2 regions of the Streptomyces sp. NPDC006326 genome follow, and region 2 is predicted to be linked to the other one. Evidence: riboswitches for the same ligand, from Rfam matches in the RefSeq annotation. Region 2 holds a riboswitch; the other holds the start of a gene.
What was found. A riboswitch is a leader RNA that binds a small molecule or an ion and turns the genes downstream of it on or off. The one in region 2 is predicted to bind cobalamin.

Region 1: linked by a shared signal. The riboswitch ahead of ABZ128_RS25440 (energy-coupling factor ABC transporter permease) and the one ahead of cobN (cobaltochelatase subunit CobN) in region 2 are both predicted to bind cobalamin.

What each region holds. Positions count from the first base shown of each region.
Region 1 covers NZ_JBEXRC010000037.1:14,726-19,130, reverse strand. The annotation lists gene cbiQ (cobalt ECF transporter T component CbiQ) at 1-496, opposite strand, end outside; gene ABZ128_RS25445 (energy-coupling factor ABC transporter substrate-binding protein) at 500-850, opposite strand; gene ABZ128_RS25440 (energy-coupling factor ABC transporter permease) at 847-1,542, opposite strand; cobalamin riboswitch at 1,570-1,821, opposite strand; gene ABZ128_RS25435 (flavodoxin family protein) at 1,922-2,635, shown strand; gene ABZ128_RS25430 (hypothetical protein) at 2,651-3,172, opposite strand; gene ABZ128_RS25425 (SsgA family sporulation/cell division regulator) at 3,278-3,685, opposite strand; gene ABZ128_RS25420 (L-serine ammonia-lyase) at 3,843-4,405, opposite strand, start outside.
Region 2 covers NZ_JBEXRC010000032.1:51,467-55,871, reverse strand. The annotation lists gene cobN (cobaltochelatase subunit CobN) at 1-2,067, opposite strand, end outside; cobalamin riboswitch at 2,100-2,257, opposite strand; gene cobG (precorrin-3B synthase) at 2,418-3,755, shown strand; gene ABZ128_RS23600 (precorrin-8X methylmutase) at 3,752-4,399, shown strand; gene ABZ128_RS23595 (precorrin-2 C(20)-methyltransferase) at 4,396-4,405, shown strand, end outside.

The DNA.
Region 1 (4,405 bases), on a different contig from region 2:
GGGCGCGCCGGACCTGGGCCAGGGAGTCGAGCAGCAGGAAGCCGATCCGGTACATGACCAGCGCCACGTCCACGACCGGCGCCGGGACCCCCGCCCGGACCAGCCGGGGCAGGACGTCCGAGACCGGGGTGGTGAAGGCGAACAGCAGCACCCCGAGGGAGGCCGCGGAGGTGCGCAGCAGCAGCTCGGCGGCATGCCGCGGGCCGTCCGGGGCCAGCGCGAGCGGCCCCGCCGGGCCGCCCACCGCCAGCAGCAGGGGCGCCGCCCCCGTGAAGCAGAAGCCCAGCGGAATCCGGAAGGCCCGCCAGAGCTGCCGCCCGGACACCCCCGCCGGACCGAGGAGCACCGCGAGCGTCGCGGCGGCGGTCAGCGGTCCGCCGGGCCAGGGAGGCAGGCACACGGCCGTGACCGTCAGCCCGAGCCCGAGCAGGGCCTTCTCCAGCGGATGGCGGCCGCGCCAGCGGCTGCTGTGGGCCGCCACGTCGATCGGCAGCACCGGCTACGACTCCGCCGGCTCTGCCCCGGCGGCGGCCTGCGCCTGGGCGAGCCCCTGGCGGCGGCCCTTGCGCACCCCGAAGTAGTACGCGAGCACGCCCGCACCCAGCGCGGCCTGCAGGGCGAACAGCGCCGACTCGACCTCGGCGGAGGGAGGCTCGTACAGGGGCGAGAACCACGGCTCGTAGTCCGGCTTGAGCTCGGTGATGGCCGTCTCCGCCTGTGCGTCCGCACCGGCGAAGGGCTCCTCCTTGCCCTCGCCCATGCCCAGGGCGACCGGCAGGACGGCGAGCGCGGCCACCAGGAGCAGCAGCAGGCCGTTGATCTTCGCGTTCCGGCTCGTCTTGCCGCTCATCGGACGGCCGCCTTCCGCTCGGTGGAACCGGTGAGCTTCGCGACACCCAGCCGGACCAGGTCCGACTTGCTGGACTGCATCAGCAGCCGCATCACGAGGACGGTGAGCAGCCCCTCGCTGACGGCCAGCGGGACCTGCGTGACCGCGAAGATCCCGCCGAACTTCAGGAGGGCGCCCGGGAAGCCGCTGCCCGGGTCCGGGAAGGCCAGGGCCAGCTGCACGGAGGTCACGCAGTAGGTGACCAGGTCGGCGAAGAAGGCGCCGAAGAAGACGGTCACCATCAGGGGGACGCCGAAGCGCCGCAGCAGCACGTAGACCCCGTAGCCCGCCCAGGGGCCGGCGACGGCCATGGAGAAGACGTTAGCGCCGAGGGTGGTCAGACCGCCGTGGGCCAGCAGCAGCGCCTGGAAGAGCAGGGTGATCGTGCCGAGCACCGCCATGATCGGCGGCCGGAACAGGATCGCCCCGAGCCCGGTCCCGGTGGGGTGTGAACAACTTCCCGTCACCGACGGGATCTTCAGGGCGGACAGGACGAACGTGAACGCCCCGGACGCGCCGAGCAGCAGCGTGCTCTCCGGGTTCGCCTTCACCTCGCGGGTGAGGGCGCGTACGCCGTGGACGACGAACGGAGCGGACGCGGCGCCCCAGGCGACCGCGTGCAGCGGGGGCAGGAAGCCCTCGGCTATATGCATGAGTGGGAGACCTCTCCAGCACCTCGTGGATGGACAACGCGCCCCGGCCGGTCTCCTGGCTCACGGGTGATGATGCCCGGGCTCCGCCTTCCCGGGCCGAGCGGAGACTCCCGCGCAGCCCAGTGGCTTCCCGCTGGGGGCACCCCCGGTGACAGCTGGGGGAGGAGCCGGACTTCCCGTTCACAGTGGCGAGGGCCGCACCGGTTTTCCACCGGTTTCCCGTACACCAAGGCCCGCTGACCCTAGTCGTCCGGACGGACCGGTAACAACCCGGCCCAAACGCGCCTGCAGGACGAAGGGATTCCACTTCGGGCCCGGGCGTCCCCCGCACGGGTGCGGCCCGGTGGCGGCCCCGGCCCGCCGTGCACAGGCTGGGGGCGTGGCTGCCGACTACGACTACTCCGACCTCAGTGCCGTCTACGTGAACTGCACCCTCAAGCGTTCCCCCGAGACCAGCAACACCGAGGGGCTCATCGACCGCAGCCGGGCCGTCATGGAGGCCGCCGGAGCGCGCACTTCGCTGATCCGCGCCGTCGACCACGACATCGCGACCGGCGTCTGGCCGGACATGACCGAGCACGGCTGGGAGAGCGACCAGTGGCCGGTGCTCTACAGCCAGATCACGGCCGCCGACATCCTCGTGCTGTGCGGCCCCATCTGGCTCGGCGACAACAGCTCCGTCATGAAGCAGGTCGTCGAGCGGCTCTACGCCTGCTCCTCGCTCCTGAACGAGCAGGGGCAGTACGCCTATTACGGGCGGGTCGGCGGTGCCCTGATCACCGGCAACGAGGACGGCGTGAAGCACTGCGCCATGAACGTCCTCTACAGCCTCCAGCACCTCGGCTACGCCATCCCGCCGCAGGCCGACGCCGGCTGGATCGGGGAGGCCGGGCCGGGACCCTCCTATCTCGACCCGGGATCGGGCGGACCCGAGAACGACTTCACCAACAGGAACACGACCTTCATGTCCTGGAACCTGATGCATCTGGCCGCGCTGCTCAAACGCTCGGGCGGGATCCCGGCGCACGGCAACCAGCGTTCCGAGTGGGACGCGGGCTGCCGCTTCGACTTCCCCAACCCCGAGCACCGCTGAGGCCGCCGGTGCCGGTCAGCCGCAGGTGTTGCGGTGGGCGACGTCCAGCACGAACCGCTCGGGCGCGTGCAGGGTGAAGGAGCGGAAGGCCGGCTTGCCGCGGAAGCCGGCCCCGAAGGTGACGTACCCCTCGAAGTCGCCGGTCATCGCGAGCCCCTGCAACTTGGGCAGACGGATCCGGGCGAGCTTCGGCCCGTGGTAGACGCTCTGCCCGGAACGGTCGTGCGCCTGGGCGGGGTGCAGGCGGATCTGGAGGAAGTGCGTGCCGGGCAGTGGTACGGGCTTGCCGGACCCGTCCTGGACGAGCTTCGGCACACGGGTGACCTCGACCTGGGGGACGTGCCCCCGCAGGTCGACGACGATCCGGTCGTACGTGCAGTGCCCGCCCCAGCGGGCGTTGACGACGAGCGGGGTGCGCTGGGCGTCGGCCGTGGCCGTCGCGGTCGCGGTGGAGGCCGGAGCGGCGAGAGCGGTTCCGGCGGTGAGCAGGGCTCCGGTGGCGAGGGCCACCACCCGCCGGCGGTGCGGATGGTTCATGGCGTCCCCCTGGTTCGGGAGAGACGGGGACAGTGTCGTCGGGAAAGACATCCCCGCTCACCCCACCGGTTCCACCCGAAACGGGCAAAATCGGTAAAAAGTCGCTCAGCGGGTCAGGAGGGCGTCGAGTTCGGCGTCGAGGTCGTAGTACCGCTGCTCCCGGCCCCGCGGCACCAGCTCGACCAGCCGCCGGCACAGCATGCGCACGTCCTTGGCCCGGGCGGAGACGACGCAGCCGTGCACACCGTTGCTGAAGGAGAGGAAGACCCGGGGCTCGCTGCCCGCCCACCCCGGCCACACCCGGACGTCCCCGTCGCCGGTGGCGCAGGCCTCCCCGTCGAGCAGCAGGTCCCGTGCGAACACCCAGCGGGCCAGGCGGGTACCGGCCCCGAGGAAGTCGACGCTCAGCTCGTAGGGCCGCTCGGGCCGGTAGACGAATGCGCCGAGGATCGGCAGCGGGGCCGGGGCGGCATCCAACAGGAGGGGGAGGACGCCGTGCTCGGTGCCGGTCATGGGGTGGGCCTCTCTTCGGGCGCGGGTCAGGCGCGGGCGAGGATGGATCCGGGGGTGTACCCGCGACTACCCCCGTCCGGCGAAAGTCCTCACTCCGGGGCCCCCGATTTCCCCGAATCCGCCGTCCGGCCCAACCCCGCCGGGCGCCCGCGCCCCCTCAGCACTCGATGACGTTGACCGCGAGGCCGCCGCGGGCCGTCTCCTTGTACTTGATCTTCATGTCGGCGCCCGTCTCCTTCATGGTCTTGATGACCTTGTCCAGGGAGACCTTGTGGGAGCCGTCGCCGCGCATCGCCATCCGGGCCGCCGTGACCGCCTTGACCGCGGCCATGCCGTTGCGCTCGATGCACGGGATCTGCACCAGGCCGCCGACCGGGTCGCAGGTCAGGCCCAGGTTATGCTCCATGCCGATCTCGGCCGCGTTCTCCACCTGCTCCGGGGAGCCGCCGAGGACCTCGGCCAGGGCGCCGGCCGCCATCGAGCAGGCCGAGCCGACCTCGCCCTGGCAGCCGACCTCGGCGCCGGAGATCGAGGCGTTCTCCTTGAACAGCATGCCGATCGCACCCGCCGCCAGCAGGAAGCGGACCACGCCGTCCTCGTCCGCGCCCGGGACGAAGTTCATGTAGTAGTGCAGGACCGCCGGGATGATGCCCGCGGCGCCGTTCGTCGGGGCGGTGACCACCCGGCCGCCCGCCGCGTTCTCCTCGTTCACGGCCATGG
Region 2 (4,405 bases):
GATCGCGAGGACCAGGTTCACCCGGGCCCCGCCCGTGGGGGCGCCGCCCAGGACGTGCAGGCCGTCGCGGATCTGGGCGTCCTTGACCTCGCACAGCCAGCCGTCGACGTGCAGCAGGAAGTCGTCGAAGCCGTCGTCGTCCGGGCGCTCTTCCAGACCCAGGTCGTGGTCGAGCTTCGCGGCCTGGATCAGGGTCCAGATCTGCGCGCGGATCGCGGGCAGCTTCGCCGGGTCCATGGCGCTGATCTGCGCGTACTCGTCCAGGTGCTGTTCGAGGCGGGCGATGTCCCCGTACGACTCCGCGCGCGCCATCGGCGGGACCAGGTGGTCGACCAGGGTCGCGTGCACGCGGCGCTTGGCCTGGGTGCCCTCACCCGGGTCGTTGACCAGGAACGGGTAGACCAGGGGCAGGTCGCCGAGCGCGGCGTCCGGGGCGCAGGCCGCCGACAGGCCCGCGTTCTTGCCCGGCAGCCACTCCAGGTTGCCGTGCTTGCCCAGGTGGATCATCGCGTCGGCGCCGAAACCGCCGTCCTCCGCGCGCGCCTGGATCCAGCGGTACGCGGCCAGGTAGTGGTGCGAGGGCGGCAGGTCCGGGTCGTGGTAGATCGCGATCGGGTTCTCGCCGAAACCGCGCGGCGGCTGGATCAGGATGAGCAGGTTCCCGCGGCGCAGGGCCGCGAGGACGATGTCGCCCTCGGGGTTGGCGGAGCGGTCGACGAACATGTTGCCCGGGGCCTCGCCCCAGTGCTCCTCGACGCTCTCGCGCAGCTCGGCCGGGAGTTCGGCGTACCACCGCTTGTAGTCGGCGGCCGGGATCCGGACCGGGTTGCGGGCCAGCTGCTCCTCGGTCAGCCAGTCCTGGTCGTGGCCGCCGGCCTCGATCAGGGCGCGGATCAGCTCGTCGCCGTCGCCGGAGACCACGCCGGGGATGTCCTCGACGGGACCGAAGTCGTAACCGCCCGCGATGAGGGTGCGCAGCAGTTCCACCGCGCTGGCCGGGGTGTCGAGACCGACCGCGTTGCCGATGCGGGAGTGCTTGGTCGGGTACGCCGACAGCACGAGCGCGAGCTTCTTGTCGCGGCGCTCGATGTGCCGCAGGCGGGCGTGCCGTACGGCGATCCCCGCGACGCGGGCGGCCCGCTCCGGGTCCGCCACGTACGCGGGCAGGCCGTCCTCGTCGAACTCCTTGAAGGAGAACGGGACGGTGATGAGCCGGCCGTCGAACTCGGGTACGGCGACCTGGGTCGCGGCGTCGAGCGGCGACAGGCCCTCGTCGTTCTCCTCCCAGGCGCTGCGCGAACCGGTCAGGCACAGGGCCTGGAGGATCGGCACGCCGAGCGCGGCGAGCGCTCCCGCGTCCCAGGACTCGTCGTCGCCGCCCGCGGAGGCGGTCGCGGGCCTGGTGCCGCCGGCCGCGAGCACGGTGGTGATCACCGCGTCGGCGGACGCCAGCTCGGCCAGCAGCTCCGGTTCCGGGGTGCGCAGGGAGGAGACGTACAGGGGCGCGGGGGTGCCGCCGGCCTCCACGATCGCGTCGCACAGGGCGTGCACGAAGGCGGTGTTGCCGCTCATCTGGTGGGCGCGGTAGTAGAGGACCGCGATCCGCGGGCCGTACGGGCGTACGGGCGTGCGCTCCAGGTGCCCCCAGGTGGGCGCGGCGGCGGGCGGCTCGAAGCCGTGGCCGGTGAGCAGCACGGTGTCGGAGAGGAACCGGGCCAGCTGGTCGAGGTTGGCCGGGCCGCCGTGCGCGAGGTAGGCGTGCGCCTCGGCCGCGATGCCGATCGGGACCGTGGAGGCCTCCATCAGCTGGGCGTCGGGCGCCTGTTCGCCGGTCAGGACGACGACGGGACGGGTCTGCCCGGGGGCGAGGAGGAGGTCGAGGCCGTCCTGCCAGGCGCGCAGGCCGCCCAGGAGGCGTACGACGACCAGGTCGACGCCGTCGAGCAGCCCGGGCAGGTCGTCGAGGGGAAGGCGGGAGGGGTTCGCGAACCGGTACGGGACGGGGCCGTCGGCGGCGGCGCGGGCGCTGAGCAGATCGGTGTCGGACGTCGACAGCAGCAGGATCATGCGGCGGCAGGCCTTCCTCGGGGTTTCCGCGCCCCGGGCAGTGAGGACGACGGGAGTTCCTGACTCACCCGGCGGATGGCTCCGCAGGGTTCACAGTGGCGGGACCGCGCCGGATTCGCACCGGGCTTCCTCCCATGTCGCCGTCCTCGGCGATGACGGGCCAGGTGGCCCGCCGGTGGTCATCTTAGGTGTCCGGGCCACCGGCCGGGAGCAGGGGTCACCGGGGCGCACCCGGGGCGCCCGGAAGCGCGGGTGTGCGCCCCGGGCGGGATTCGGGCAGGTGGGGGCGGAAGGGGCGGGTGGCGACGGCCACAGGTCGGGGTGCGGCAATCGTGGGTATGCTCGCCGCCATGCCGCCCCAGCCCCCCTCCGCCGCATCGCGGGACGAACCCGTCATACGCGACCGCGGCGACGCCTGCCCCGGCGCGCTGCGGCTGCACGCCGCGGACGACGGGTTCCTGGCCCGCATCCGGATCCCGGCCGGCCTGCTCACCGCCGGCCAGGCCTCCCGGCTCGCGCTCGCGGCCGACCGGTTCGGCGACGGGCACCTGGAGCTGACCTCCCGCGGCAACGTCCAGCTGCGCGGGCTGGCGGACCAATGCGGCGCCGAGCTGGCGGCGTTGCTGGACGATGCCGGGCTGCTGCCCGCACCCGGCCACGAGCGGGTCCGCAACATCGTGGCCACCCCCCTGTCCGGACTGGACGGCTCCGGCCGGCCCGACGTACTGCCGTGGGCCGGCGAACTGGACCGGCTGCTGTGCGCGAGCGCCCGGGCCACCGCCCTGTCCGGGCGGTTCCTGTTCGCCTTCGACGACGGCCGCGGGGACGTCGCCGCACTGGGCCCCGACATCACCGTGCTCGCCCGGCCCGGCGGCCGGGCCCTGCTCCGCCTCGGCCGCGCCGCGGACGCGGTGGAACTGTCCTCGGCCGACGCACCCCGGGCGGCGCTGCTCGCCGCCCTCCACTTCCTCGACACCGCCGACGCGGCCGGCACCCGCGCCTGGCGCGTATCCGAACTGCCCCCCGAACGCGCCCTGCGGGCCGAGGAGTTCGTCCTGCGGCTGGCCGCCGCCGGCATTGGGGCGAGTCGTACGGCCGACCCCGCCTGGCCGTACGCCGCCCCTCCCCGCCCCGGGCGGAGCGGCGCCGGCGACCGGGCCGTGCTGTGCGTCCTGCCGCCGCTCGGCCGCCTGACCACCGCTCAGTGGCGGGCGCTGGTCCAGGTCGCGGACCGGGGCGGGCACCGCCTGCGGATCACCCCCTGGCGCAGCATCGTCCTGCCCGACGCCCCGCCCGCCGCCCCGCCCGAACGGCCCGGGGACGGGACCGGCACCGCCCCGGCCCTGCTGGAGGGCGCCGGACTGGTGGTGAGCCCCGGCAGCCCCTGGGAGTCCGTCACCGCCTGCACCGGCAGGCCCGGTTGCGCCAAGTCCCTCGCCGACGTCCGCGCCGACGCGCGGAGCGTGGTGGAGCAGGCCCGCGGTGCCCGCCCCGTGCACTGGTCCGGCTGCGAACGGCGCTGCGGACACCCCCGCGGGACCGCCTGGGTCGACGTGGTCGCCACCCCCTCGGGGTACGACGTGGCCACCGAAGGCAGCGCCGCGCAGCACGGCGTCCCCCTCTCCGCACTTCCCGCGGCCCTCGCGGCCGCACGCCGCACCACCTCCCACGACGCAGCGAAGAAATGAGCGAGTACACAGTGTTCGAGTACGAGAAGGACGGCGCGGCGATCTACCGCCAGTCCTTTGCCACGATCCGCGCCGAGGCGGACCTCTCCGGGCTGCCCGCCTCCGTCGCCCAGGTCGCGGTGCGCATGATTCACGCCTGCGGAATGACCGACCTGCCCCAGGACCTCGGCTACACCCCGGACGTCGTACTGCGGGCACGCGCCGCGCTGCACGCAGGCGCCCCCGTCCTCTGCGATGTGCAGATGGTCGCCAGCGGGGTCACCCGCAAGCGGCTGCCCGCCGACAACGAGGTGATCTGCACCCTCTCCGACCCGGCCGTCCCCGCGCTCGCCGCGAAGATGGGCACCACGCGCAGCGCCGCCGCCCTCGAAGTCTGGCGTGACCGGGGCCTGCTGGAGGGCTCCGTGATCGCCGTCGGCAACGCGCCGACCGCGCTGTTCCGGCTGCTGGAGATGATCGAGGAGGGCGCCCCGCGCCCGGCCGCCGTCATCGGCGTGCCCGTCGGCTTCATCGGCGCCGCCGAGTCCAAGGACGCCCTCGCCGAACACCCCTCCGCCCTCGACCACTTGATCGTACGGGGCCGGCGCGGCGGCAGCGCCATCGCGGCCGCCGCCGTCAACGCGATTGCGAGCGAGGAAGAATGAGCGACA